2 regions of the Paenibacillus sp. BGI2013 genome follow, and region 2 is predicted to be linked to the other one. Evidence: riboswitches for the same ligand, from Rfam matches in the RefSeq annotation. Region 2 holds a riboswitch; the other holds the start of a gene.
What was found. Region 2 has a riboswitch for glycine ahead of gcvT (glycine cleavage system aminomethyltransferase GcvT). Riboswitches for the same ligand answer to the same signal wherever they lie in the genome.
Positions count from the first base shown of each region.

Region 1: linked by a shared signal. The riboswitch ahead of sdaAB (L-serine ammonia-lyase, iron-sulfur-dependent subunit beta) and the one ahead of gcvT (glycine cleavage system aminomethyltransferase GcvT) in region 2 are both predicted to bind glycine.

Region 1 covers NZ_PJFA01000016.1:35,768-39,183, forward strand. The annotation lists gene CXK86_RS32800 (collagen-like triple helix repeat-containing protein) at 1-1,180, shown strand, start outside; glycine riboswitch at 1,315-1,439, shown strand; glycine riboswitch at 1,444-1,580, shown strand; gene sdaAB (L-serine ammonia-lyase, iron-sulfur-dependent subunit beta) at 1,719-2,408, shown strand; gene sdaAA (L-serine ammonia-lyase, iron-sulfur-dependent, subunit alpha) at 2,398-3,336, shown strand.
Region 2 covers NZ_PJFA01000009.1:189,403-192,818, reverse strand. The annotation lists gene gcvPA (aminomethyl-transferring glycine dehydrogenase subunit GcvPA) at 1-272, opposite strand, end outside; gene gcvT (glycine cleavage system aminomethyltransferase GcvT) at 269-1,405, opposite strand; glycine riboswitch at 1,622-1,722, opposite strand; glycine riboswitch at 1,726-1,848, opposite strand; gene gcvH (glycine cleavage system protein GcvH) at 2,193-2,585, shown strand; gene CXK86_RS21540 (PTS mannitol transporter subunit IIBC) at 3,005-3,416, shown strand, end outside.

The DNA.
Region 1 (3,416 bases), on a different contig from region 2:
TACAGGTGCGACAGGCGTAACGGGGACGACCGGAGTTACTGGGGCTACAGGTGCAACAGGCGTAACAGGGGCGACTGGAGATACTGGTGTTACAGGTGCAACCGGATTGACGGGAGCAACAGGAGTCACTGGAGATACAGGCGCAACGGGAGCAACGGGAACGACCGGAGTCACAGGGGTTACAGGTGCGACAGGCGTAACCGGAACAACCGGGACGTCCGGAGTAACGGGAGCAACGGGAACGACCGGAGTCACAGGGGTTACAGGTGCAACAGGCGTAACCGGAACAACCGGGACGTCCGGAGTAACGGGAGCAACGGGAGCGACCGGAGTCACTGGGGTTACAGGTGCAACAGGCGTGACGGGAACAACCGGGACGTCCGGAGTAACGGGAGCAACGGGAACGACCGGAGTCACAGGGGTTACAGGTGCGACAGGCGTAACCGGAACAACCGGGACAGCCGGAGTAACGGGAGCAACGGGAACGACCGGAGTCACTGGGGCTACAGGTGCGACAGGCGTAACCGGAACAACCGGGACGGCTGGTGTAACGGGAGCAACGGGAACGACCGGAGTCACTGGGGCTACAGGTGCGACAGGCGTAACCGGAACAACCGGGACGGCTGGTGTAACGGGAGCAACGGGAGCGACCGGAGTCACTGGGGCTACAGGTGCGACAGGCGTAACCGGAACAACCGGGACAGCCGGAGTAACGGGAGCAACGGGAGCGACCGGAGCCACAGGCGCAACAGGAGCTACTGGATCGACAGCAGCTTCTGCCCCTGCGGATTCTTCCTTGTTTGCTGATAGCCAGACCACGGCGTTGGGTCTTTCATTAGTAGCTGAAACGACGATTCAGACACTTAATGTACCTGTAGTGGCAGGTCAACGCGTGAAAATCGATAATAGTACACAAGTAGCAATAGTTGTAGGGTCTAACTGGAGTATTGCGTATAACATTAATCTGAGACGTAACGGAGTTTTAATTAATCAATTGCAACTCTCACGAACCGGTAATGCTTCGGGAACGTTGAGGTTTCTTTCCTCCAACACTTACGTGGATACATCCCCGACTACAACGACTAATGCATACACGATAAGTATCCAATTTACGACAACTAGCAACGTCACGAGTGCCTCAGCGGAAGTGAGAAATCTGAATGCTATTCGTTTCAGTTAAAATAGACATCGAACTTATGATAATTACACGTTACTTTTGTTGACATATATGATATTGTACATTACTCTATGGGTATACTTGATCAAAAATTTAGAAATATACCAATTCGAATCGAATTAAGATAATACAGCGGATGATAACGAGCGGGAGAGACCTGGGTTAGCCGAGTCAAATGGCTAGTGTTCAGGCACCGAAGGAGCAAGCTGCTGCGCACCCGGCGCAGTGGTTAATCTCTCAGGTAAATGTACCATCGTTGGACGCAACTCTGGAGAGTGCGCGAACTGCGCCACCCAAGGGGTATATGATCAGTCAGCCCGGTGAACTTGTCTGTAATCGCAGGCAGTGCACCCTTGTCGTGAGACACTGCTGATCATGAAACTCTCAGGTATCGAGGACAGAGAGAGGGCCTAAGGCCTTCTTCTGTCCTTTTTTGATGTCATCATACCTAAATAAGGGACATTGTGGATGAAACTCCTGGATCGAAATGACGAATACATTTTACAAATATGAATCATGATTAATAATGGAGGGTTACAAGGTGCGATTTAAAGATGTTTTCTCAATTATTGGTCCGTCGATGACGGGGCCTTCAAGTTCACATACAGCTGGAGCGGCAAGGTTAGGGAGAATTGCTCGACAGTGGCTAGGATGTACGCCAGATCGTGCCCGGCTGACGCTGTACGGTTCATTTGCAGATACGTATCAGGGGCACGGAACAGATCTGGCACTGATCGGCGGTCTGCTGGATTATGTCACAGACGATCCGCGTATCCCGGATGCAGAGCAATACGCAGAGGAAGCGGGCATGGAGGTTGAGTTTTATACAAGTGGCCTACCTGCTCCTCATCCTAATACGGTCAAAATTGAGTTGTGGCATGGAGAACGTGCCTGCTCCTTAATCGGTGCATCCATTGGTGGTGGAAGCGTATCCGTGCATTCGATGAATGATTTTCGTGTTCAGATTAGTGGTGAGTTTCCAACACTCGTTCTGCGGCATGCGGATAAAGCGGGCGTACTCGCGTCAGTGACGTCCACGATCAGTTCATCCGGGGTTAACATCGGGTATATGCAGGTGGACCGGAAAGCCCGTGATGGCGAAGCGCTTACCGCGATGGAAATGGATGGTGTGCCTAATCCTGATATGCTCAAGCGTCTAAGGGAGCTGGACCATGTATTGGACATTCGTGTTATCGATTTGAAGAGAGGAGTTGATTCGGATGCGGTTTAAACATTTGCACGAACTGAATACGATCTGTACAGCGGAATCCAAAACCATTGCTCAGCTGATGATCGAGGAGCAAGTTCAGGAGACCAATACACCGGAAGCGGATGTTGTGAAGCAGATGTCTGAATATTATCAGGTGATGAAGGAAGCGGTACGCAAAGGGTTAACGGAAGATACGACATCACGCAGTGGATTAACAGGTGGAGACGGCAAAAAAATGGCCGAGTACATTCGCAAGGGTGAGACTTGCTCAGGAGATGCTTCCGCACTTGCCATGGCGTATGCCCTGTGTGTATCTGAAGTGAATGCCTCCATGGGTCGGATCGTGGCTACACCAACAGCCGGTTCCTGCGGCATCATCCCGGGTGTGTTTATCAGTTCACAGGAGCGATTTGGCTGGACGGACGAACATTTGGTGAACGGGTTGTTCTGTGCGGGAGCAATTGGTTATGTTATCGCCAATAATTCATTTATCTCCGGGGCCGAAGGTGGCTGTCAGGCGGAAGTGGGTTCCGCTATCGGCATGGCTGCGGGTGCCATGGTTGAACTGCGTGGAGGTACACCGGAACAGGTTGTTCATGCCGTTGGTTTGGCGTTAAAAAATACACTGGGCCTTATCTGCGATCCGGTCGCAGGCCTTGTTGAAATCCCGTGCATCGTCCGTAATGGACTGGGTGCAGTTACGGCGCTGGCTGCGGCTGACATGGCCCTGGCCGGAGTGCGTAGTGCCATTCCGTCAGACGAAGTCATCGATGTCATGCTGGAAGTAGGCAGTGCAATGCCGAGCCGCCATCGGGAGACAGCCCAAGGTGGACTGGCCCAGACACCAACCGGCCGCAAAATGATGCAGAAGTTGGCTAAACCAAAGGCAAAGCGTGCCGAGCCTGAGCCGGAGTCCCCTGCTGAAAATGACGTAGAAACTAAGGCATAAATCGGATTGATATGAATTAAATCTAACGCTAACTTGTGGAGCCTGCCTTTAGCCTTGATTATTAAAGGTGAAGAAGAGTC
Region 2 (3,416 bases):
ACATGATTGATGACGGAAGGAACATGATGATCATATATGCCAGCGCCGAGGAAGCTGGCGTGTGTTTCGAAATTGGCGTTGGCGCCGGCTTGTTTGGACATGTGACGTGTCAGCGCATATTCATCAAGTTTGGAGGATACGGGCAGCTCGCCCTGATAACGAATCTCTTTTGGAATGTCCTGAAACAGATCCTCCAGCGTATCCACACCGATGGTTGCGAGCATGGCGCTCTGATCTTGTTCAGTCATGGGAATGTAACGGTGCTTGCTCATGCTTGATCAGCTCCTTGAGTAGGTGTCTTCGACGTACGTGTCCGTTTATGAAAAGGGGTCTTCACGACCTCGGCTTTTAGTTTCTTGCCGCGGATCTCAATCTCAAGCGGGGTTCCCAGCGCAGCGTATTTGCTGTCGATGAGGGCAAGCCCCAGATTACGCTTCAATGTAGGTGATTGCGTGCCTGTTGTCACTTCACCAATCTGTACGCCTTCGGCGTAAATCGGATAGTGGGGGCGGGGAATACCGCGCTCCAACACTTCGATGCCGACCAGTTTGCGGGCGGGCCCGTCAGTTTTTTGCTGTAACAAGGCTTCGTGTCCGATAAAAGGTCCGGCATTCAGCTTCACAAACATGCCAACACCAGCCTCAAGCGGAGAGATAGTTGCCGACAATTCCTGTCCATACAGAGGGAGCTTTGCTTCAAAGCGCAGTGTATCCCGAGCACCGAGGCCTGTCGGTACAAGTCCGTGACCTTCACCGGCTTGCATTAACCCATTCCAGACCACAGCGGCCTGATCTGCAGGAACATATAGCTCAAAGCCATCTTCACCGGTATAACCGGTACGGGACAACAGTAATTTTACTCCACATACTTCAGCATCCTGCACAAAACGAAACGGTTCAATCGAGCTTACATCCGTATCTGTAACTTTCCCGATAATGTCTACAGCCAGTGGACCTTGCAAGGCGAGTAGCGCCGTCTGCTCCGAATCATTGGTCATGCTTACGCCGGGGATCAAGTGCTCTTGCAGCCACGCCCAATCCTTGTCGATGTTGGAGGCGTTAACCACAAGCATATAATGCTGATCTTCCAGCTTATACACGAGCAGATCATCCACCACACCGCCATCTGGATAACACATCAGGGTGTACTGGGCTTGACCGGGAACCAGCGTGGTCACATCATTAGTCATCATTTGTTGCAAAAAAACTTCAGCCTGCTCACCCTGTACAGTGAATTCGCCCATATGGGATACATCAAACAGTCCAGCACGCTCGCGTACCGCTTCATGTTCTTTCTGGATTCCGCTAAATTGTACGGGAAGCTCCCAGCCTCCAAAATCAATGCACCGTACGCCTTCATATTGCTGATATAGTGGGAAGAGTGGTGTTCTAAGCAAATCAGACATCAAATCACCTCGTCATGGGCCGTCAGCCGGCCGGATATACAATCGTGGATCAATGAACCAGGGTATTTTTAAATTTTCAGCTAGATATTTTCATCACATAAGTATGGTAAGGCAGCTATGGCAGCGCCATTCTACATCCTGTTTTTCGTTTTTTGGGAAAAAGGAAAAGGACAGGCCAAAGAATCGGCATGCCAAGTAGCACGCTGTATTCTAAGGCTCTGTCCCTTGTACCTGAGAGTTACCCCGCTGCGTTGCGCAGCAGGTTTCCCCTTGGGTGATCATAACGCCCGCACAGGGCGAATAGATGCTCTCCAGAGTTGCGTCCCGTAAAAGTCCTTTTGCCTGAGAGATTCACCCCCGCTTATCGGTGGTTTACTCCTTCGGCGTTACCTCATGTACATCCCGAATCGGGTGTCACGGGTAATCTCTCCCTTTACATTCATCCGCGGGTATAACATAGTCCAATAAACACATTTACTCCTCTCATTAAAACGTGAATCCACTACTGATGTCAAGAACGATATCATAGATAATGATTTAAAACCGAATATTTAATTTAGTTTTTAACTTATTGTTCGTGTATTTAAAAAGACTACGCTTACTATTCTAATATTCACCAGTATATGAAGAAAGAGTGTAATCCGGTTACAGAATTTAGAGGTATTCAGCAAATAAATTGTGAGGTATCTTGACATTTGATTCAAAAATGTCATACGCTATGTTCTGGGAAAAAGGTTAAGGTCAAAGAACGCATGCACTCATTTAATGAAAAGCGAGGCGGATATCGATGAGCGAATTAAAAAGTGATTTCCTGTACAGTGAAGAGCACGAATGGGTGCAAACCGTAGGGGAGGATACTGTACGTATTGGCATTACCGAGTTCGCGCAGCATCAGCTGGGTGACATTGTGTTTGTGGAATTGCCTGACCTTGAAACCAATGTAAAAGCAGAGGACAGCATTGGAACGATCGAATCGGTCAAAACGGTGTCGGACTTGTTCTCTCCCGTCACTGGTTCAATCATTGCGGTGAATGATTCGTTGCAGGACTCCCCTGAACTTGTGAACAGCTCTCCTTACGAGGAAGGCTGGATGATTGAGATCCGTGTTGAGGGAGATCTGACAGCAGCATTGTCTACATTGATGAATGCAGACGCGTATCGGAAACATACGGAAGAATAGTATCAACGAACTTGTACTTATTAACATATATTTTATAATTAAATGATATGAGCTTCATATTGTTTCGACCTGTGTGAGCCGGATGCTTGCACAGGTTTTTTGTGCTTTCCAAGAATGGTTTTGAATGTGGAATGAAGCAGATTGTGGATGTAAATCACCTGATTGGACCAAGCTATAGTTTAGAAAATGATTCTGGAAATGACAAAAGTCATAGGCAAGAAAATCCTTGTGTACCAATGGGTTCAGCCATTATGCATCAAGTAAAACGATTACATAACCTAATGTTGTCATCATTGTTCATGACGAAAGTACGCTTTCATTTCATTGAACAGGAGAGCATTCTCGCTTAGGATTACAGCAGGGGAGAAATGATACCCCTTTCATAAATCATAATCACTTGATCCAAGGAGGATAATACAATGAGTAATTTGGACCAATCGTCCAATTCCAAAGGTGGGCTACGGGTAGGTGTTCAGCGTTTTGGCCGATTCCTGAGTGGTATGGTCATGCCGAATATGGGAGCGTTCATCGCCTGGGGATTAATTACAGCTCTGTTCATTCCAACAGGCTGGTTCCCTAACGAGACGCTTGCGCAGCTAGTCGATCCGATGATCAAATATTTGCTGCCACTGTTAATTGGTTACACCGGGGGTACGATGGTGCATGGTCAGCGTGGTGGTGTCGTGGGTGCCATTATGACCATCGGGGTCATCGTGGGTAGTGATATTCCGATGTTCCTCGGTGCCATGATTGCCGGACCACTGGCAGCATGGATCATTAAAAAGTTTGATAAATCCATTGAAGGTAAAGTTAAAGCCGGATTTGAAATGC